Regions from separate parts of the Colwellia sp. F1 genome, predicted to be linked through region 1. Evidence: predicted binding sites of a transcription regulator. Region 1 holds the regulator's gene; each other region holds the start of a gene.
The links. The regulator NrdR, encoded in region 1, represses ribonucleotide reductase genes. The targets are predictions, from matches to a motif close to AAACACNANATNTNGTGTTT.
Positions count from the first base shown of each region.

Region 2: nrdA (class 1a ribonucleoside-diphosphate reductase subunit alpha) is a predicted target of NrdR. The motif match lies at 2,326-2,345, and genes of this name have one in related genera.
Region 3: nrdG (anaerobic ribonucleoside-triphosphate reductase activating protein) is a predicted target of NrdR. The motif match lies at 5,079-5,098, and genes of this name have one in related genera.
Region 4: AC0UA9_RS11655 (adenosylcobalamin-dependent ribonucleoside-diphosphate reductase) is a predicted target of NrdR. The motif match lies at 1,692-1,711, and genes of this name have one in related genera.

Region 1 covers NZ_JBWDLI010000005.1:42,180-48,574, forward strand. Annotated here, with positions in the region: gene ribB (3,4-dihydroxy-2-butanone-4-phosphate synthase) at 1-251, opposite strand, end outside; gene AC0UA9_RS05960 (riboflavin synthase) at 435-1,106, opposite strand; gene ribD (bifunctional diaminohydroxyphosphoribosylaminopyrimidine deaminase/5-amino-6-(5-phosphoribosylamino)uracil reductase RibD) at 1,170-2,387, opposite strand; gene nrdR (transcriptional regulator NrdR) at 2,497-2,976, opposite strand; gene glyA (serine hydroxymethyltransferase) at 3,136-4,392, opposite strand; gene AC0UA9_RS05980 (ABC transporter permease) at 4,647-5,810, opposite strand; gene AC0UA9_RS05985 (ABC transporter ATP-binding protein) at 5,807-6,395, opposite strand, start outside.
Region 2 covers NZ_JBWDLI010000016.1:50,556-56,950, forward strand. Annotated here, with positions in the region: gene gyrA (DNA topoisomerase (ATP-hydrolyzing) subunit A) at 1-911, opposite strand, end outside; gene ubiG (bifunctional 2-polyprenyl-6-hydroxyphenol methylase/3-demethylubiquinol 3-O-methyltransferase UbiG) at 1,246-1,965, shown strand; gene nrdA (class 1a ribonucleoside-diphosphate reductase subunit alpha) at 2,471-4,741, shown strand; gene nrdB (class Ia ribonucleoside-diphosphate reductase subunit beta) at 4,911-6,041, shown strand; gene yfaE (class I ribonucleotide reductase maintenance protein YfaE) at 6,047-6,301, shown strand; gene AC0UA9_RS14415 (cation:proton antiporter) at 6,332-6,395, opposite strand, start outside.
Region 3 covers NZ_JBWDLI010000011.1:19,039-25,433, forward strand. Annotated here, with positions in the region: gene AC0UA9_RS11630 (FG-GAP repeat domain-containing protein) at 1-1,608, shown strand, start outside; gene AC0UA9_RS11635 (substrate-binding periplasmic protein) at 1,692-2,453, opposite strand; gene nrdD (anaerobic ribonucleoside-triphosphate reductase) at 2,604-4,382, opposite strand; gene nrdG (anaerobic ribonucleoside-triphosphate reductase activating protein) at 4,369-4,941, opposite strand; gene AC0UA9_RS11650 (hypothetical protein) at 5,157-5,960, opposite strand; gene AC0UA9_RS11655 (adenosylcobalamin-dependent ribonucleoside-diphosphate reductase) at 6,069-6,395, opposite strand, start outside.
Region 4 covers NZ_JBWDLI010000011.1:25,777-30,203, forward strand. Annotated here, with positions in the region: gene AC0UA9_RS11655 (adenosylcobalamin-dependent ribonucleoside-diphosphate reductase) at 1-1,541, opposite strand, end outside; gene AC0UA9_RS11660 (hypothetical protein) at 1,842-2,591, shown strand; gene ilvA (threonine ammonia-lyase, biosynthetic) at 2,688-4,232, opposite strand.

The DNA.
Region 1 (6,395 bases):
TTAGTACTAAATTGAGCATCGTTTTTATCAACCATCAAGGGCAGCTTTAATATTTCGGCTTTTTCACGGCTCATTGGCATACAAATAAGGCCACGGCCATGGGTTGCCATGAAGTTAATTGCTTCGGGCGTTACCATTTCAGCCGCCATGATGAAGTCTCCTTCATTTTCACGGTCTTCATCGTCCATTAAAATAACCATTTTACCTAAAGCAATATCGCTGATTATTTCTTGTGGGGTATTTAAGTTCATGAGAGTCTCTTTGGTTATTTATTTAAAATTTTTAAAATGTTGCTTAACAATGACTTGGTATAAATATGTCAGTCCTTTATGGGCTAAAGCCCAAGCTAGATTCAAAGTTACCTTTAAAATGAAGCTTTGATGTTATCTTATATTCTTTAGTAAAACTTATTTTTCGCGCGATTACATATTTACCTACTTAATAAAGCCAGACTTTTTCAATAAATCTTCGGTAATATTTGATTTAGCTACTGGCAGTGCAGCAGCTTCTTTACTGAGTAGACGTTCTAAGTACCGGGCAATTAAATCCACCTCTACGTTGACTTTAGTACCCACTTGATAAGTGCCAAAAACGGTTTCTTTTACTGTGTGTGGCACTATGGTTAACCTAAACTTACCAGTATCGGTGTCATCTAGGGCATTCACCGTTAAGCTGGTGCCGTCAATAGTTACTGAGCCTTTTTCAGCAATATAGTGCGCTAAGTTTTCAGGCATTGTGAGCCAGTATTCAATACTATTACCATTATGGGTGATAGATAATACTTCACTGATACCGTCAACATGGCCTGATACAATATGACCGCCAAAACGAGTGCTGGCTAACATGGCTTTTTCTAAATTAACTTGCATACCCACATTGTAATGGGCAAAACCGGTGCGCTGTAATGTTTCATTTGAGACGTCTGCGCTGTAGCTGTGCTGGTCAAAATCAACCACGGTTAAACAAATGCCATTGGTTGCTATGGAGTCACCTAGTTTAACGTCGCTCATATCAAGTGTGTTGCTAGCGATCACAAGGCGCGCTCCTTGGGCATTTATATTAATGGCTTGAATGGTGCCAACTGCTTCAATAATTCCGGTAAACATTATTTCTCTCTATTTGTCTTTGGTCTAAGTTATAGGTGCTAGGCTCTAAGTGCTGCTTGTTTTTTACTCTCTATCTAATTTAGCAGTGATACGAATATCACTGCCCACGGCGCGCACATCAGTAAGCGACAGTGATTTTGCTTCTGCTAATGCAGCCACACCCGGCATTTCTACTAAGTTTTTCCCGTCGCCTCCCATTAACTTGGGCGCTTGGTATAAAATCAACTCGTCGACTAAATTTTGCTCTATAAAAGCACCAGCTAAATGAGCGCCTGACTCTATCAGAATATCATTTAAGCCTCGCTGGGCTAATAAGGCTAATAGTGCAGCTAAATCTATTTTTGCTGGTCCTAACGCATTTTTTACCGTCGGTAGTTGCACTTCTTCTACAAAATGAGGCCATGGCGGTAAGTTTTCAAGGTCTGTATCATTTGTTTTATTGGCGCTTAGCTTTTCTTGGCTTGGGTTATCATCATTCAACCTGGCCCGAATTAACATCACTGGAGAGTGTGTGCTAAAAAACACTAAGTTAGGTGTCAGTCGCTGTTGGCTGTCAATAACCACACGAACAGGCTGACGAATAGATTCTTCTTGGTAGCTTTCTTTTAAATCCCCTAATTCAGACCAGCGCACAGTCATTTTAGCATTATCGGTTAAAATAGAATCTGCCCCCGTAATAATCGCGCAGCTTTGTGCTCTAAGCCTTTGTACATCACTTCGAGCACTTTTTGCGGTGATCCATTTACTTTCGCCGCTTTTCATGGCGGTTTTACCATCTAGGCTAGCCGCTAGTTTTACTCGAACATACGGTAGTTTTTGCGTCATCACTTTGATAAAACCAAGGTTTAGGGCTTTTGCTTCACTTTCTAATAAACCACATTCGGCTTGAATACCGGCTTGTTCAAGCATCGCTAAACCACGCCCTGACACTGCTGGGTTGGGATCAACCATGGCGACCACAACACGCTTAACTTTTGCATTTATCAATCCTTGAGCACAAGGGGGCGTTCTACCAAAGTGGCTACAGGGCTCTAAGGTAACATAGGCAGTTGCGCCTTTAATAAGTGCGGGGTAATTATTGCTGGCATCAAGTAAAGCATTTACCTCGGCGTGCCCCTGCCCTGCTTTTTGATGAAAGCCTGTGCCAATTATTTGCGTCTTGCCATTTATTTCATGAACAAGCACACAACCTACACGCGGGTTTGGCGATGCAGTATAATGGCCTTTTTTGGCAAGCTTGATCGCTAGCGCCATGTAATGATGATCTTGTAAACTAAACACTTGGCTTCCTATACTTATATCTGCTGGCTTTATACTGTTTTGTAGCGTTTTGTTAATTGGGATAGTTGTTGATTTAGCCTAATTACAGGTTTTTTCGGTTTTATCGCCTTTACTTACCAACTTTCCCTCTTGTAGGGCTTTCTTTACCTAAGCGCGCTATTTCATCGGCAAACTCACTAATATCTTCAAATGACAAATAGACGGAAGCAAACCGCAGATAGGCTACTTTGTCTAATTCTTTCAATTGCGCCATTAATAGATTACCCAACATTTCACTGGTGAGCTCTCGTTCACCGGTCGCACGCATTTGTGATTTTAGCTTATTAATTGACAGCTCAACTTGCTCAGTACTGACTGGGCGTTTTTCTAACGCTCGCATTAAGCCACTGCGCATTTTGTCTTCGTTGAACGGTTCTCGTGTGCCATCTCGCTTGATAATACGTGGCATGACTAATTCAGCTGTTTCAAACGTTGTATAACGTTCATGGCATGCCAAACATTGACGACGACGCCTTATTTGGTGGCCGTCTGAGACTAAACGTGAATCAATTACTTTCGTTTCTTGTGCGCTACAAAATGGACAATACATGGTTTACCTACAATAGATATAAGAGACAAAAATGGTCGCTAATTGCGACCATTTTAATATAAATTTACCTGTATTTGTGAATTAGTTCACTGCGGTGCTAAGTAGCTAATATAACTCTCAAGATAAGCACCTAAAATATACACAATACTTGGCTTAGTGTTACTTATACACAGGGAAACGTGCACATAACTCTTTAACATTTGCTTGTACTTTAGTGATCGTTTCTTCGTTATTGATGTCGTCTAGAATATCACAAATCCAACCTGTTAGTGCTTTGGTTTCTTCAGTGCCAAAACCACGACGGCTGATGGCAGGTGTACCAAGACGTAAGCCAGACGTTACAAAGGGAGAACGCGGATCGTTTGGTACAGAGTTTTTATTCACTGTGATGTGCGCTTTACCTAAAGCAGCGTCGGCATCTTTACCTGTGATATCTTTATCGATTAAATCAAGCAATAACAAGTGGTTTTCAGTACCATTTGATACCACTTTATAACCACGTTCTTGTAATACCGCCACCATCGTTTTGGCATTATCAAGTACACTTTGTTGGTATGCTTTAAATTCTGGCGCTAATGCTTCTTTAAATGCCACAGCTTTAGCCGCAATAACATGCATTAATGGGCCACCTTGACCACCAGGGAAAACAGCACTGTTTAATTTTTTGTAAATAGCTTCATCGTCACAAGCAGAAACAATTAAACCGCCACGTGGCCCAGCTAAGGTTTTATGCGTTGTAGTAGAAACAACATGTGCATGAGGTACTGGGTTTGGATAAAGGCCGGCAGCAACAAGGCCAGCAACATGCGCCATATCAACGAAGAAGTAAGCACCAATTGAGTCGGCAATTTTACGCATACGTGCCCAGTCAACAACACCTGAGAAGGCAGAGAAGCCACCGATGATCATTTCTGGCTTATGTTCAAGCGCTAGACGCTCTAGTTCTTCATAATCAATGTCGCCAGTGTCTGGGTGTAAACCGTATTGAATTGCTTCATAAGATTTACCTGAAAAGTTAACACTAGCACCATGGGTTAAATGCCCCCCATGCGCTAAGCTCATGCCTAATACTTTGCCGCCTGGCGTCACTAATGCTTGAAAAACAGCAGCATTCGCTTGCGAGCCAGCATGAGGTTGTACATTGGCATAAGTTGCGCCAAATAATTCTTTTGCGCGGTCAATGGCCAATTGCTCAGCGATATCAACATATTCACAACCACCGTAATAACGCTTGCCAGGGTAACCTTCTGCGTATTTATTTGTTAATTGTGATCCTTGTGCTTCAAGTACACGTGGACTACAGTAATTTTCAGAAGCAATAAGTTCAATATGCTCTTCTTGGCGAACAACTTCATTGCTCATTGCTTGGGATAGTTCTGGATCAAAATCGGCAATATTCATATCACGTGTAAACATGTTTTTTCCTCAAATAAGCAAGCCTGATGGGCTGCATGTTTTGGCTACATTGTTAATCATATAATTAAAAATGCTATGCAATTAAATTACTAAAAAAAGTACTAAAAATAATGCCAAGTATTTTGCCTGAATAAGCGTAAAATGTACACGACGTTTTAGCGCATTTTCTCTTGTTTCACACTCGATTAATAACGAATGAGCTAAAAGCCTTAAAATAAAGCGGTATGACTGTGGTAAGAACAAGCATAACGCGCTTAACTCAAGGCTAAAACTACTTTTTCAGAGCGTAGCTTTTTCGCCATTAGTAACACTAAAAGCACTGTGATACTTACGGTCACTAACCCGGTAAAACCTAGCAGAGCCCATGAAACAGGTAAGCCTTTAAACAGGTCTTCCATAATTAATGACTGCCCTGAAATAGGGAACCAATTAAGCCATTTTGGTTTGTCGTCAACAAACATCATGATGACTGGTACCATAGCTGGTAGCATAATAATCATTGATACCATCGACTGTGCTTCTTTAAAGTTTTTAGAGCCAAAGGCGACAAAAAGCTGTAACGCGGAAGCAAAAAAACAAATAGGCAACAGCAGTAACAACAAGGCGATAACAGTGAAAAAGTCTAAACTAAAACTGGCACCAATTTTGGTAAGGTCGATAAAGCCAACAGAAAATGAGGTTAGCCCTAAGGTTAATAACACGCCAATACAGGCAATAATACTTGCACAGCAAAGTTTAGCCGAAATAATTTTAACAGTACTCACCGGTTGGCATAACAACATTTCGAGTACATTTCTCTCACGTTCACCTGCGCTAGCGTCAATAGCAACGGGTAAGCCCGACATAAATGCAGCCATTAATAAATACAAGCCTAGCATCATTGATATAATCATGGCATTGGAGTTGGGTAATGAGGTATCTTGCTCTATAATTTTTATTGGTTGCAACAAGCGCACATCAATGCCTCGCACAAGTAAACGTTTATAACCAATGGCTTGTGCGTAGTGATTAATTGCATATTTAATACGGCGAATCGGTGACATATTGGCTTTTTCGCTGTAGTCTGCGCTTAAGTAAAGGTCAATGGTTTTGCCTGCTAGCATGTCTTGGTTAAAGCTTGCTGGAATTGTTAACCTGAGGTTACGATCATCCCAAATACCTTGTTTATCTTTTGACACATCGCTAAACAGGTGGATATTGTCATCACTTAAGGCTTTAACCAGTTTAGGAGCGTATTCTTTGCCTGTTATTTTAATGTAAATAGCAGGCGTTTCCACGGCTTCTTTTATCATGACCTTTGACATAGCAAAAATCATCACTGGCGCCATCATCGCCATCATCATGGCCATCATAATGGCTCGTCGGTCTCTAAATGCCTCTTTTAGCTCTTTCGACAATAACGCTTTAAATTGGATCATGCGGCGACTCCTTCATCAGAGCCAATTATTTTAACAAAGGCTTCTTCTAATTGTGTTTCTCCTGCTAGCTCACATAACTCAGCGGGTGTGCCTTGTGCGGCAAGCTTGCCGTTGGCAACAATAATGACCCGATCACATAAGGCCGCGACTTCTTGCATTACATGGGAGGAAAACAAAATACAATGTCCTTTTGCTTTAAAGCGCGCTAAATAGTTTCTTAATACTCGGGTACTCATTACATCTAAACCGCGTGTTGGCTCATCTAGTACAAAGTTTTTGGGTTGATGCACCAAAGCTTGTGCTAAGGTTACTTTCATACGTTGTCCTTGTGAGAAACCTAAAGTTTTTCTGTGCGCTAGCTCTGCCATGTCTAAATCATTAATAACCGTTTCAATCGCTTGATGTTTTGCTTGCCCGTGTAAACCATGAATACTAGCAAAATAGTCGATTTGCTCATAAGCTGTTAAGCGTTCGTACAAACCGAATTTATCTGGAAATATTCCCAAGCGTGATCTTGCCTCAAGTGGATTTTTCTCTATGCTAATCCCATCAATGATAGCGCTGCCTTCGTCTGCTTTTAATAAG
Region 2 (6,395 bases), on a different contig from region 1:
ACTACACGCATACCGTCTTTATCAGACTCATCACGTAATGCTGAAATACCTTCTAAACGTTTTTCTTTCACCAGCTCGGCCATTTTTTCAATTAGACGCGCTTTGTTTACTTGATAAGGTAATTCATGAACAATGATTGTTTCCCTACCAGACGTTTCGTGCACTTCTATTTCTGCACGTGCACGTATTTTTATTTTACCACGACCAGTGCGGTAGGCTTCTTCAATGCCGGCTCTACCACTTATAATAGCGGCAGTGGGGAAATCAGGGCCTGGTATGTGTGTGAGTAGTTCTTCAATACTAATGTCACTGTTTTCAATTAAGGCTAAGCAGCCGTTAATCACTTCAGTTAAATTGTGCGGTGGTATATTGGTTGCCATACCTACAGCAATACCTGAACCACCATTGATGAGTAAATTAGGAATGCGCGTTGGCATTACCGCTGGAATATGTTCAGTACCGTCGTAGTTAGGTACATAATCAACCGTTTCTTTGTCTAAATCAGCCAAGATTGAATGAGCAATTTTAGCCATTCTAATTTCGGTATAACGCATTGCTGCCGCGCTATCACCATCAACAGAGCCGAAGTTCCCTTGCCCATCAACCAACATATAACGTAATGAAAATGATTGCGCCATACGTACTATCGTATCATAAACAGCGGTATCACCATGAGGGTGATATTTACCTATAACATCACCAACTACACGGGCCGATTTTTTATAAGCTTTATTCCAATCATTTCCCAACACTTCCATGGCAAATAATACGCGACGGTGTACAGGTTTCAACCCATCTCGAACATCGGGTAACGCACGCCCAACAATTACGCTCATGGCGTAATCTAGATAAGAATTCTTCAACTCATCTTCAATATTTACCGGAACTATTTCTTTGGCCAGATCTGACATAAATAGACGTATCCCTTAACTTAAAATGGAACTAAAAAAGCATAATATTTATTATTGTTTTTTCATAAAAAAATATATAAAACAACGCAGCATAATAGCACAAAATTGGATGATGCCAAACAGCTTTATTTACCCATTTAGCTGATTTGTAAATGTGCTATAGAAGTGACGAAAAAAACAACACAATGACAACAGAATTGATCTGACCTATCGCTTTGTTCCTTATTCGCACTATGTTTCCTCTTTGCTTAGTGAAAGGTTTCGTTTAGAATCACTGCATTAAAATCAACTCGACTTAAGCATGACAATTACCATGACAGATAACATGACAGAAATGAAAAGTGCGCCTAATGTAAATGATGCTGAAATTGCAAAGTTTGAACAAATAGCAAGCCAATGGTGGGATTTAAGTGGTGACTTTAAGCCTCTACACCAAGTTAACCCGTTAAGGGTTCAATTTATCTGTCAGCATATTAGTGAACAACAAAGTGATATTTTTGGTAAAAATGTGATTGATGTTGGTTGTGGTGGTGGCATTTTGTCTGAGTCTTTAGCTAAGCTCGGTGCTAATGTGACCGGCATCGATATGGGAACAGAGCCACTCAACGTTGCTAAGCTGCACGCACTAGAGTCGGGGTTAACGATTAATTATGAAAAAATTACTGCAGAAGAGAAAGCACAACAAAACCCTGAAGGTTTTGACATGGTCACCTGTATGGAAATGTTAGAACACGTGCCAGATCCCTCTTCTATAGTTAATGCTTGTGCAAATTTAGTTAAACCTGGTGGCTTAGTGTTTTTTTCAACGCTAAATAAAACAATAAAATCTTATTTACTGGCTATTTTAGCTGCGGAAAAAATATTCAAAATTGTGCCCAACGGTACCCATGAGCATGATAAATTCATCAAACCTTCACAACTGATTGGCTGGGCTGAAGAGTTTGGCTTAAATTGTATTGATGCAAGTGGTATTCATTACAACCCAATTTCTGAAAACCACAAGCTAGCGCCTAATTTAGATGTTAACTATATTTTATGTTGCCAAAAAATTTAACCTTATATGCTGTATAAAGCAGGATTTTATGTTGCTAAAAAGATAAACGTCCCTTTTTCAATCAAGTTGTTCAAACTATAAACCAAAAACAATAAACTATTGATTTACAATGATATAAAGTTAAACAATTCAAATTAATAGGGTGAATTATAAAAATCAATTAAAAATAATTTAAATATTTTTACGCTGTTTTTTATTTTAAAATAAAGGTTGATTTTAGCAAGTTGCTAAAGCTTTTGATGGTACTAGGTTAGTCATTACTAACCTAGTACCATCAAGTAAAAAATCAACCCCAAATGATAAAATTTTAGCCCTTGCAAAAACGTTAAAACCTCATTATCTTGTGTCTATATTTACACAAACCCCTAGATGTTGTGCATGCGTCATTTGTAGCATGTTTTTGGCGTATGCAAAAAAGCACAACTATTTAAGCACCCTTTAGTAAACATTAATCGCAGTTTAATTTACTAAAGAAAACTATAACAATTTACACCACAGGTCTTTCATGAATAATAATCTTTTTGTTACCAAGCGAAATGGCGAAAAAGAACCCATTGATTTAGAAAAAATTCACCGTGTTATTGCTTGGGCTGCAGAAAACCTTGATAACGTTTCTGTTTCTCAGGTTGAGTTAAAGTCTCATATACAATTTTATGACGGTATCAAAACTGCAGATATTCATGAAACCATAATTAAGTCTGCTGCGGATCTTATTTCAGAAGATACACCAGATTATCAATACCTAGCGGCTAGACTTGCTGTATTCCACCTTCGTAAAAAAGCCTATGGCCAATTTGAGCCGCCTACTTTATATCAACACGTTGTTAATATGGTTGAGTCTGGTAAATATGACGAGCATATATTAGTTGATTACGATGAAAGCGACTTTGAGCACATGTCACTGTTTTTAGATCATAGCCGTGATCTTAACTTTAGTTATGCGGCAATTAAGCAGCTTGAAGGTAAATATTTAGTGCAAAACCGCGTTAATGGTGAAATATATGAAAGTGCCCAGTTTTTATATCTTTTAGTGGCTGCCTGTTTATTTGCTAAATACCCTAAAGAGACACGCTTAAGTTATGTCAAAGGTTTTTATAACGCGATATCAACGTTTAAAATTTCACTTCCGACCCCTATTATGGCCGGCGTTAGAACCCCTACACGTCAGTTTTCATCTTGTGTTTTAATCGAGTGTGACGATTCATTAGACTCTATTAACGCCACCTCTAGCGCTATTGTTAAATATGTGTCTCAACGCGCTGGCATTGGTGTTAATGCGGGAAGGATTCGTGCTTTAGGTAGTACTATACGCAACGGTGAGGCTTTTCATACCGGCTGTATTCCTTTTTATAAACATTTTCAAACTGCAGTTAAAAGCTGTTCACAAGGCGGTGTACGTGGCGGTGCAGCGACATTATTTTACCCGCTATGGCATTTAGAAGTAGAAAGCTTGCTGGTACTCAAAAACAACCGGGGTGTTGAAGAAAACCGTGTTCGCCATTTAGACTATGGTGTTCAGTTTAATAAAGTGATGTATCAACGCTTGATCAAAGGCGGACATATCACCTTGTTTAGCCCAAGTGATGTCCCTGGCCTTTACGACGCATTTTTTGAAGATCAAGACAAATTTGAAGCGCTTTACCTGCAATATGAAAATGATGAGTCAATTCGCAAAAAACGTATTAAAGCAATTGAGCTATTTACCTTGTTCGCGCAAGAGCGTGCTAGTACTGGCCGTATATATTTACAAAATGTTGATCACTGTAACACTCACAGTCCTTTCGACCCAAGTAAAGCGCCTATTCGTCAAAGTAACTTGTGCCTAGAGATTGCTCTACCAACCAAGCCAATGTCGAACGTGAATGATGAAGATGGCGAAATTGCACTGTGTACATTATCAGCCTTCAACTTAGGCGCTATTGAGTCTCTTGATGAGTTAGAAGAATTGGCTGAATTAGCCGTACGTGCGCTTGACAATTTGCTTGATTATCAAGACTACCCTATTCCAGCAGCGCGAAATGCAAGCTTAGCGCGTCGAACATTAGGGATAGGTGTGATTAACTATGCTTACTATTTAGCGAAAAATGGTTTGTATTACTCAAACGGCAGTGCCAACAATTTAACGCATAAAACGTTTGAAGCTATTCAATATTACTTGTTAAAGGCAAGTAATAACTTAGCAAAAGAAAAAGGCGCTTGCCCTAAGTTTAATGAAACGCGACTTGCCCAAGGTATTTTACCCATAGACACCTATAAAAAGGTGATTGATGATATTACCGCTGAACCACTGCATTTAGACTGGGAGTCTTTACGTGCAAGTATTCAAGAGCATGGTGTGCGTAACTCAACGGTGTCAGCTTTAATGCCTTCAGAAACCTCATCTCAAATATCTAATGCCACTAATGGTATAGAGCCACCACGTGGTTTAATTAGTATTAAAGCCAGTAAAGACGGTGTTCTCAAGCAAGTAGTGCCTGAATACCAACGGCTTAAAGACAACTACGAGCTACTGTGGAATATGCCAAGTAATGAAGGATATTTAGAGCTTGTTGGTATTATGCAAAAGTTTATTGACCAAACCATCTCGACCAATACTAATTACGACCCAGCTAAATTTGACGGTGGTAAAGTTCCCATTAAACAAGTGCTCAAAGATATTTTAACCGCTTATAAACTGGGTATTAAAACTATGTATTACCATAACACTCGAGACGGTGCGAGCGATGATGTATCGGTTGAAGATGATGATTGCGCGGGCGGTGCTTGTAAAATTTAAGGGGCACAGCTTATTAAAGTGTCCGCTATTTAACGTAAATTATTAGCATAAGTTAAAACAATCAATGAGCCAAGTCATGTGACTGGGTTCATTATTGTTGCCGTTGTTAAAAACTGCTTTAAAAGCAAACGCTTTAACGAGATGGCAACCTATTAAGGAAAGACAACAAATGATGTATACCACCTTTAATCAAACCCCTAACAATGCCTTACTTGAACCGATGTTTTTAGGCAACAGTGTCAATGTTTCTCGCTATGACCAGCAACGCTACATCGCCTTTGAAAGACTAATAGAAAAACAACTTTCATTTTTTTGGCGACCTGAAGAAGTCGATGTGTCAAAAGATCGCGCAGATTGGCAAGGCTTAACTGACTCTGAAAAGCATATATTCATTTCTAACCTAAAGTACCAAACACTGCTTGACTCAATGGCGGCACGTTCAGTAAATGCGGTTTTTTTACCATTGGTTTCTTTACCTGAAGTTGAGACCTGGGTAGAAACATGGGCTTTTAGTGAAACTATTCACTCTCGCTCTTACACCCATATTTTACGTAATTTATTTACCGAGCCCGGTGAAGTTTTTGATGACATCATTGTTAACCCAGCCATTTTAAAACGTGCTACGAGTATTGCAAAATACTTTGACGAGGTTATTTTAACCACGCAGTTACTGCAATCGCAAGGGGAAGGCAGTTATGAAGTTAATGGGAAAACTATTGAGGTAAACTTACGTAAACTTAAAGAACGGTTATATTTAGCCGTTTGCTCTGTCAATGCGCTTGAAGCTATTCGCTTTTATGTAAGTTTTGCTTGCTCTTTTGCTTTTGCTGAACGTGAATTACTAGAAGGTAACGCTAAAATAATCAAGCTGATAGCACGCGATGAAGCACTCCATTTAACGGGTACTCAGCATATTTTAAACTTATGGGCGTCAGGCAAAGATGACCCTGAAATGGCAGAAGTTAGTAAGGATATGCGTGAGGCTGGCTTACAAATATTTTTAGACGTGGTAGAGCAAGAGAAAGAATGGGCAAAATACTTATTTAAAGATGGCTCAATGATAGGTTTAAATGCTGAAATACTAAATCAATATATTGAATATATTTCAAACCAACGCCTGACAGCGATTGGCTTTGAAGCACAGTTTGATATAAAAAGTAACCCATTACCATGGATGAACTCTTATTTAGTAAGTGACAATGTACAAGTAGCGCCACAAGAAACAGAAATTTCAAGCTATTTGGTTGGTCAAGTAGATTCAAGCATTGAAGCTGATGATTTTGACGATTTTGACCTATAGTTTCTATGTCTTTTAATATCACCATTGAGGATCGTAACATCACGTTCCTCAAAGAAGATAAAAATATATTGAACACACTAGAAAAAGAGAACATAGAATCTCATTTTCATTGCCGAGATGGATTTTGTGGTGCGTGTCGTTGCTCATTAAAAAAGGGTACTGTCGAATACAGCCAGTACCCTTTAGCGTATATAGGTGACAATGAAATACTCACCTGCTGCGCTTATCCAACCTCTGACATAGTGATCGAAATAGATTAACGCTGTAAGCAGGGCCTGCCCATGTTTTCGCTACTTAGTCGCTTTTTTGTTCATTAACTGACCATACTTCTCAGCTAAGAACGCGGCGGAAACT
Region 3 (6,395 bases), on a different contig from region 1:
TACTCTCGACTGTTAGCAAGTTTTATATTGGCCAAGGCGCTGCTATTTGCCTTGCTTATTACTATGCCTACTCTGGCTAACTCAAGTCAGCTGTTCAGTGATAAGCTGAGTTTTCAGCAATACAATATTACCGTACCGTTCAAAGTAACTTTACCGGTAATTGCTGCCGAAATAGTGACTAACGAAGCACCGGCAATAGATGAACTAGTGGTTATTGGTATAGATGAATTACAGCAAACTTGGTTGGCTGTTTATATTTTTAACCCTAAAATAAATGATTTTATACTATTAGATAAAATGCCCTTAGCCGATAAATATTTTGCCTTTGATGTAAGCAAAAACAAAGCAGGCTTATATTTTCTCGCTAAAAACAAGGTAGTTTCACTTAAGTATAGTGGCAAAGTAGTGTTAGATGATGGCGCTAACGCAGACACTGATTCTAAGGCGAGTAACAGTGTACCGCTTGGCTTGTATCTGCAAAAAAAACAAGCAGTCAGCTCTATTTATTTACTTAATCAATCCAACTTTCTTGCTAAAAAAGAGTTCATACAAGATATCAATCAAGATGGTGTCGATGATATTATCCTTCCTGACTTTGACCGAACGAACCTATGGCTTTTTTCAAAAAACTCCCCCATTGCAGCCGTGCAGCACTTAAGTATTCAAGCCCAAGTCGATTTAAGCAGGGATGGGGTTACCTTTGTACCAACAACTTTGTTTTATACCGATTTGAATCTGGATCAGCGCCAAGATATTGCTTGGGTTGCTCAAGGGAAAATTCATTTTTTTAGCCAAAATGCTGTAGGTAAATTTTCTGCTCAAGCAGACCAAATTACCTTGGCTGATACTATTTCTGGGTTAAATTGGTGGCAAATAAGAGAGCCAGATGGTGAAAGCCCAGACCAAAGTAATTTAAGCCACCGGGTTGTTGAGCAAATAAAAGATATCAATGGGGATGGTTTAGTCGATATTATTGTGCGTTTCTCACAAAGCTCAGGCGTACTGGAACGAAGCAACGATTATGAGTTTTATTTGGGTTATCGCAACAAAAAAAATCAACTTGCTTTCCCTAGCCAGCCTAGCACTGTGATTAAAGCAGATGGCACTTTAACTGGGTTAAAGGTGGTTGATGTAAATAACGATAACCGGTTTGAAGTGCTACTGTCTTCATTTAAGCTCAGTGTTAGTAATATTATTGGAGCATTACTCTCAGGCGGCATAGATCAAAATGTTCTGTTATTTGCGCTTAATAATGACAACCGTTACGAAAAAGATGCACTAATTAGTAAAGAGGTTGAGTTAAGCTTTAGCTTAACGTCGGGGCAAAGTGGCCAACCCATTGTACTGCTAACCGATGTCAATGGTGATGGCCGGCAAGATTTAATCTTATCGTCAGGCAAAAAAAGGTTATCGATATATTTAGGTAACAACAGCAGCAAGCGGTTTAACCGAAGTGCAAACAATTACAAAGTGTTATTGCCTAAAAATGGTGAGTTATTTGAACATTATGATATAAACCATGACGGTAAAGCTGATTTTGTTATGCGTTATGGTCGTTTAGACGACAAGCATATGGCAAATAAAATAACTATACTTATGGCGCAGTAAAGTATTCAACACCATGGCCAGTAGAAGTTTTCGGGTTGATGTGTGCCTTTAATGAGCTCACTGAAGGGCAAATTACCTGGGTGCTAAAAACTGTTATTTTTTGTACTTGTATAATTATAAGTATTGATAATGTCTTGAATAGTGTTATTTTCTTTTAATTTTTTAGCCGATTCAATTAATATTGATATTGTCTTTTCATCGACAGTTTTCTTAGAGTAAACCAGGTGCATTGCCGACTTTTCCAATACCAATGGAGTGCCGAGTTGTCTAGGAGAATAGCTTAGCTCTCTTAATGCCCAATAAATATTGGATTGAGGGCCAAATAACACGTCAACTCTATCGCGCATTAACATTTCAATCAGGTGCGTATATTTAGTTCCCTCAATTTTTATATTGTTGAGGTGGCCAATGAGCTTTTTAGCGCTAGGGCTTAAGCGGAGGTAACCAACACTTTTACCTTGAATATCAGCTAAGCTTTTTATTTGTGTGTTTGCTTTTCCGACAAGAATAAAGTTAACATCTTGAATATATAAAAAAGGTATCGCTACCTTTTTCACTATAGCCGTTGGCACTAGTAACGCTAGGTCTACCTTGCCAGTCTCTAAGTAAGAGATTATTCTGCCAAAAGGAACTAAGTTATTATAATGCGTTAAACCAGCTTCTTTTGCGATACGGTTTACAATATCGTACGAGCTGCCTTTGGGTAAACCATTTTCATCAAAATACCCCCTGCTACTTACATGCACTGTGGCAATTGTAATGTCTCTAGCCACAATGTTGTGACTACTGATAAGCATGAAAGTAGTAATCAACACTTTGAAAAAATTTAACTTAATACTATCCATGCTTGTTTAAACACCCTTAAAATATCAGTGGTAGAGCGACATGCTACTTACTGGTATTATTGTAGCCTATAGATAGCAGTATACCGATAATAGGCTAGTGTATTATGTTAATTTATAATAATAAATCTTTGTTTGAACAGTTGTTATTTTTTATTGGTTTATATGGTAATAACGTAAGGCATGCTCTTGTTGTCGGCCTTGGCTAAATGCGCTAACCCGTTTTAAATAGCCAATAACACGTGTGCCATGGTCAATGTTAGCACTGCCACAGGCGTTACAATGAAGTAAAGTGCGTTTATCTATTTTTTCACAGTCATTGCAAATAGTTATTTTTACGTTAGTACAAAAGTAATTGCAGCCAGTTGCAGCTGCTACGTTAAATAGCTTTAAGTAGGCTTGAGTTGATAATGCCTCATCTAAGTTTAAGTGTAGTGCTGAACCTCCGTCTAAGTATTGGGTAATTTCTTTACCATGTAAAACAAACTTATCTAAGTGGTTGGTGTTGTCGTCTTCGACTAAATAAAAGTAAGAGTTATAGCAATCACGATGCACTCGGTAGCCATCCCTTTTATCCCATTTGGCGTTTTTAATACCTAAGTTTTCGGCTGGCACAAATTCGGTATTAAATAGATAACCATACTGTTTTTTGGCGGCTTGGTTTGCTTTATAAATGACTTTAAGCTGGCTGCTAACAAAGTCTTTGTAGGCTTGGTTGTTGTTAACTTTAATGTTTTTAAATTCGGCTGCTTCTGCCATGCCGTTTATGCCAATGGTTAAAAACTGTTTGTCTAGGCTAATGAAGCCAGCGTCGTAAACAGATAATGCGCCTTTGGCTTGGTAGTCTTCCATAAGCTTACGGTAAGCAACTTGGTACTTTTGAATTTTCTCAATTTCTGTTTGTAAATCACGGCCATCTTGAATAAGGCGGTTCATATTCAAGGTAATAACATTAATTGAACCTGTGGCAACACCGCCAGCACCCAGTGTATAAGAGAAGGTATTATCAGAAATTTCATTACGCAAACGACAGCAGGAGGCAAGGGAGTCTGGGCTGTCTGACAAGTAAATAAAAAATGAGTTGCCTTGGGCTTTCTGCTCTGCTAATTGGTGAGCAAAGTCACGGTCTTTACATTGACCATTTTTTGTAAGCATAGCTGCGGTAACTACGGGAAAAGTTAATACTGACTTCTCTCGTTCTTTATTTAGCCAAGTTAAAAAAAACTGTTGTAATTGCGCTACGGTTTGCCAGTTTGGTGTACTAAAGTCAGGAAAAACAAAATTGTCGAACATGGCGGCAAAGTAATGTTGGTCGAATAGTGAAATATTCCAAAAAGCACTTTGATACCCACGCGCCGCAGCAGGTTGGTTAATTGCATAAACCACATGTTGAAGGTGGTTTTCGATCGCCTTGGTATGCGTTGTTAAATAATCATTACCGTATTCAAGTCGAGCAAAGTAATCAAAATACGTTAAAAACTCAACCGTTGCCACCGCGCCAGCAAACTGAGCAGAAATAGCAAAAATAAGGTTAACAAACGAACCACAAAACGACTCTAAATGCTTAGGTGCTTTCGACTCGCCGCCTAATTTAGTTAAGCCGTCGAGTAAAAAAGGATACATACTGACTGACGTACAATAAGGCTTTAAACTGGTTTCATCGTGTACGTATATTTCATGTGCTTCAATTTGTCGCAAGTATTCATCAGCGAGTTGGTCGTTAAAGGTTTCTCTTATTTTATCTTGTACGAGCGCACGGTTTATTTGCACAAAGCAGTCTTTTAATAGCTCTGCTTCTAAGGTGGCTATATTTTTGTGGCTAACGTTGGCATTGGCATCCATCTTAGAGCCATCGGCCGCATTTTTAGCTAAAAAATAATTTTGGACAAAATCTTTTTTATTATTTATTTGGTTTTCATTAAGACGCAACATGGTTTGTTCCTTTTTTTGTTGAGAGAGTGATTGAGCTATTGGTGAAACTTGATTTTGAAAAACTATTGGCTGGTAAACTTACCTTCTGTTGTGAGTGACCAGCGTTATTGTTGATAAATAAACGGTTGAGCTTTTTGCCGGTGACTAGGTCACGAAAAACTTGGTTAGTGGTAAGGCTGTCTAAACCGCCTAGTTCGGCTTGCCAGGCACCCGTTTTTAAAAAGTGTAGGTGCTGTGAAATACGAATATCGATGTGTTTTTCACCTGAATATAGGCAAGTTTTTAAGCCATATTCTTTAGCGATAATTAGCTTGTCAATCAGCGGTTGCGGTTGCCATTCACCACCAAAAAATACGACACAGCTAATTAGTCCTAGATATTGATTAAGCCAGTGAATAAAGATTTTGTTTGTTAATGGCTCGCCATTGTTTTCATGCCATAGCTCTGTGCTATGACAGCCTTTGCAACCAACTTTACAACCCGTAATACTAAAGCATAGGCTGATTTCGTCAGGGACTTCTTGAAATACAACAGATGGAGGAATACAGTTAAATGTCACAAAATACCTATATGTAGTGTTTGTTTTATCTTTAATCACAATATATAGTACTTTGTTGTTTTGCTTAGTTGATCAAGAACAATGATTTGCTAACTATTTTCTAATGGATCACTATATATTGTGCTTGCTGCCTGTATTAGCACAACATATAGTGTTTATTGAAAGGTGGGGGCAGGGTAAAGGGGGCGGGAGCCTGGTTATATTGGTTAAAACCATTAACCGCATTTAGAGTCGCCACATGATACGCAGGTTAAGCAACCATCAAGTTTGATTACTGCATTCTTTACTTTGCACTTAGGGCAAGCCATGGCGTTTGGCATACCGGCGTCCTCATCATTTAATGCATGGTCTATAGTGTTGTCTGCGTTAGTATTTATCGCTTTTAAGGCGGAATTGGCAGCGTATTCAGTTAAATATTGTGCCTTTTTCTCTTCAATAATGGCTTTAGCAGCATCTGAGAGTTCACTTTTTTTAACGGCAACGCCGCAGGTTTTCTCAACATGGTAAGCAATAGTATCGGCAATAGCAGACACCATTGATTCAATATACCTTGGGTTGCCACCACGGGTATGTTGACCAAACCAGCCGGCATTTGGTGAAGCTACCTCACGTAATTCATCAAGTAAAAACATATATTCACCGCCCTTGCGAAACACGGCAGACATCATAAAGGTGAGGGCATAGACCCATTGCACATTTATTTTGTCTTTGGTGTTAATAAAAATCTCATAAGGGCGAACCTCTTCTAGCGGCGTGCCTTCATTGAGTACCACATTTGAAATGCTGACATAATAGGCATGCTCATAACCACTTGACGCTTTAATTTTATAAGTTCTTGAGTCTAGCTCCTTTGGCCGAGGTGTTTTTTCAATTACCTCTATTGTTTCAGTAGCTTGTTCTTGTGTGCTTAACACTTTGCTCGGTGCTGCTAGGGTGCTGTCTTCTTTATTAACTACGGATACAGCAATAATTTTTTTATTGATGTTGATGGGGGTCGCTGGTGAAGTTGAATGCGTCATAATATTCTCTGCTGATGACGGGAATGAATCCCGTCTAATAAGTTGGTAGGCAAGCATTTAGTTGCCTGCATTGTTACTATAAATTGATATCTGTACAGCCAATCGTTGTTAAAAACGTCCATATTGCCCTTCTTTAATCGCTTCAAATAAGTTTGAGGCGATATGCTCCTGACCTTCGTATAGTATTTTTTCATTACCTTTAACCGTAATTATTTCGCCACCTTCAAGGCTAAATTGGTAATCGGTATTGGCTAGGTCGGTTTCGTTAACTAGGACACCTGAAAAGTTTTCAGGGTTAAAACGAAATGTAGTGCAGCCTTTTAACCCTGCGGCATATGCTTCTAAATATACATTTTCAAACTGTTCAAAAGGGAATTCTGTTGGAATATTAATTGTTTTAGAAATTGAACTGTCGATCCATTGCTGGGCTGCAGC
Region 4 (4,427 bases), on a different contig from region 1:
TCGGTTAGCCACTTTTCGCCGAGCTCTGCAGCAATTTTTTGCATGTAGTGGCTATAATGCAGGTGTAACTCAAGCGCCTTAACGTTATCACCTAATTGATATTTTTTAGTTAATGCTGGGCGTTTACGTAATAAGGCGCCGGTGATGGTAACCGTTTCATTTAAGAAGGGTGCCCCGCCTTTTTCCTTAGCAAGCTTAGTTGCTTCACGCCAACCTTCTAAGGCTAAGTGTTTGCTCACTTCGCTGGTGAATTTGATGGCGTTTTTTTTACCGTACTTCATGCCTAACATGGTCATGGCAGAGCCTAAGCCTAAATAGCCCATGCCATGTCGACGTTTACTTTCAATTTCAGCGACTTGTTCAGGTAAGGGTAAGCCATTTAGCTCTACCACGTTATCAAGCATGCGGGTAAAAATACGTACAACTTTTTTAAATCTATGCCAATCAAAACTCGCTTGTGCGGTAAAAGGGTTATTGACAAAAGCTGTTAAGTTAATTGACCCTAATAAACATGAGCCATTGGGTGGTAAAGGTTGTTCGCCGCAGGGGTTAGTGGCACGAATAAGTTCAGCAAACCAGTTGTTGTTATATTCATTTACCTTATCAATTAAAATAAAGCCCGGCTCTGCGTAGTCATAGGTGGCGTTCATGATCATGTTCCACAAGTTTTTGGCGCGAATGGTACGGTAAACCTTACAAGCCACTTCCCCAGCGCTATTTTCTAGGTAACCGTCCATTATCAGTGGCCACTCTCGCCAAATGATGTTGTCGGTATTATTGTCAGCGTCATAGGCTAGCCCTAACAGCTCAATTTCATTCTGTGTTGTGGGGAACACTAATTGCCAGTCGGCATCGGCTTTAACGGCTTCTATAAAAGGGTCAGTGATTAAAATAGACAAGTTAAATTGGCGTAAGCGACCATCTTCTCGTTTTGCTTTAATGAAATCCATAATATCGGGGTGTTGGCAATCCATGGTGCCCATTTGTGCGCCGCGACGACCTCCTGATGAAGAAACGGTTTTACACATGGTGTCGAAAATATCCATAAAAGGTAAGGGGCCAGAAGTGGTTGCACCGGCACCTGCAACAAAGCCACCATTGGGGCGTATCGTTGAAAAATCATAACCAATACCACACCCTGCTTTTAGGGTTAAGCTGGCTTTACTGACCGCTTCACCAACAATGCCCTGCATTGAATCTTCAATGGTAGTCGATACGGTACAATTAATGGTTGAAGCAGCAGGTTTGTATTGTTCAGCACCCACATTAGAAACAATGCGTCCGGCGGGTATAGCGCCGTTCATTAATGCCCATAAAAATTCATCACGGTACTTTTTTTGCTTAGCAGGGCTGTTTTCAACGTTGGCAATTGCGGTAGCAACACGTTTAAAGGTATCTATTACGTTGTGGTCAACTGGTTCACCTGATGCGCTTTTTAGTTGATATTTTGAGCGCCAAATATCTTGTGAAGCCAACTGTAAATGGTTTGGATCAAAAACCGCGGGGGCTTCGGCTGTATCCGTTATGATTTGTTCGTTCATGATATCCCTTTTTATAAATGTCAGAGTTGTTAGGCAAAACTATGATAAAGCCATGTGTCGATAGTTAAGGCTTTACTGGTTAGCATATTATGATTTTCATTGTAGCGCTAAATACGAATGTTCTCTATATGTGGTGCTGTTTTGTTTTTCAGGCACAATATATAGTGCTTTTGTGTTGGTGGCTATTGATTAGGATCAAGCTTTGTTGATATCAGATTAAGTATTTATTTTGCAAGTTTTAGTAATTTATAAATTATCAACTAAACTGATAACAAGACTTATTAAGGGAGGAATAATATTGTGAGATGGATTACTGGTTATTATCTATTACTTGTCATTCTTATGGTTTTTTCAGTGCATACGCACTCGGCAGATAAACCTGAAGCTGCATTGAAGGAGATGCACATTACTGTGCACTTATCAGACAGACTGGTTGCTCGATTTGAGCAGTACTTGTTATTTAGCTACAACCAACTGGGTTATAATGTTGTCTTTGAACGGATCTTAACCGCTCGGGCACGGGCTATGGTAAATGCGGGCTTTTTAGACGGTATTATGATAGCAGAGAAAGAAATTGAACACATTTATCCTGAGCTAATACGGGTGCCTGTTATGTTAGCGCGAGGCACTTTGCAGCTTTATTGTCATAAGCAGGTGGACTGTACTCCGGCTGTCTTAGAAGATAAAAATAATGTTATAGGTGTGATAGCTGGAAACTCTATGTCGGCTAATTATATGAGGGATAAACGTGCTTCTACCTATGCTATTAAAGGGCAAGATACTTTAGGAATTATGCTTGCAAGAGGTCGTCTTAACTATGTGCTAGTTATTTACGAGGAGCAGTTAGGAGTGATTAGTGATATAGAAGTAAGCGAATATAATAAAGTTGAAATTTATCGAACAGAAGGGTACCACTACCTTCATTCAAAACATGTAGCATTATTACCCGAGGTAACGCGAACATTACAATTGGCAATAGAAGAGCTTGGTCCTTTGGTTCAAGCCCAAAAACAGCGTAAACCAAAGGTTAAATTGAGTATCTATAAGTAATCTTCATTTGGGTCTTCTCCCGTTTTTATCCTGTGTCACAACGTTAATCATGGCAGATTGCTGCTGGTTTGGGAGGAGACCATTCCAGTAATATTACTAATTTAAAAAGGTTTGATACGCGAGATTGTCGGTTGCCTCTTCATATTGATAACCTAATGCGGTGAGGTGTTCAATAAGTGCATTTTCGGTAGTGGTATTTACTTCAAAGCCCGCGAGCACTTGGCCAAATGCTGCGCCATGGTTGCGATAATGAAATAAAGTAATGTTAAACGTTTCGCCGACCGCGTCTAGAAACTTTTCTAATGCACCTGGGTGTTCAGGGAACTCAAAGCTAAATAGGCGCTCATTTACATTTACCAGTTGGTTTTTACCACCTACCATGTAGCGCACATGTAATTTTGCGAGCTCGTTGTCGGTAAAGTCGTTTACTTGGTAGTCAGCATTGGCTAATTCATTTAACAGTTGTTGACGCTCTTGCGCACTACCACTTAAACGAATGCCAACAAAAATATTGGCACGTGATGCGCCAGCATAACGGTAATTAAATTCAGTGATGGCTTTATTGCCTATGGTTTGGCAAAAACGTTTAAAGCTGCCTTTTTCTTCGGGAATAGTTACCGCAAGTATTGCTTCTTTTTTCTCGCCTAGTTCGCAGCGCTCAGAAACATAACGTAGTGTGTGAAAATTCATATTAGCGCCAGATAAAACCGCCGCTAATGACTCGCCACCTTTACTTGTTGCACAATATTTTTGTAAACCGGCTAAAGACAATGCGCCAGCAGGCTCAGCAATAACACGTGTTTGTTCAAAAATGTCTTTAATTGAGGCGCAAATTTCATCGGTAGACACTGTGATAACGTCATCACAGTAACGCTGTATTAGCTCAAACGTACGTTGACCTATACGTTTTACAGCAACACCGTCGGCAAATAAACCTACTTGCGTCAGGTCAACAGGTTGACCGGCTTTTAGTGCGGCTTGTAAACAAGCTGAGTCTTCGGCTTCAACGCCAATAATTTTAGTGTTGGGGCTTAATTGTTTTAAATATACTGCCATGCCCGCGAGCAATCCGCCGCCGCCAACCGGAATAAATACTACGTCTGCATTAGGGAGTTGTTGTAATAATTCTTTAGCGACAGTGCCTTGGCCTGCAATCACGTCAGTATCATCAAAAGGATGAATAATGGTTTTGTTTTCGTCTTTTGCATATTGAATTGACGCTTGTTGTGCTTCATTAAAGCTATTGCCAACAAGGCGTACTTCGCCGCCAAAACGCCTAACGTTATCGACTTTGATGTCTGGGGTCGTTTTTGGCATCACTATGGTTGCTTTTATACCCAATTTACTTGCCGCTAATGCCAGGCCTTGTGCGTGGTTACCCGCAGACGCAGCAATTACACCATGAATACATTCAGCCTCACTTAAATTGGATAATTTATTATAAGCACCTCGCAGCTTGAAGGAATGCACGGGTTGTTGATCTTCACGCTTTAAATAAATTTGATTATTTAAACGGCTAGATAATTTGGTTAAAGGCGTTAACTCTGTTTCTACTGCTACATCATAAATAGGTGCCAGCAATATGCGTCGTAAATAGTTGAGTTGTTCAGCTTGTTCAGTTAATAACTTTGATTTTGTCATAGGGTACCTAATGGCTTTCTTTAAACAAGCGCGATTAAAATCCCGCTGACGTCGCTTTCTTTTGAAAGCGACGAATAAGGTTTAACGACTATTCTACTAAACCGTCTAATAATGCGCTATTTCGTACTGCGCCTTTATCTGCGCTAGTGGCTTTACTATGATAGAGCGCGTATTTTTCATGAAAAACGACTATTC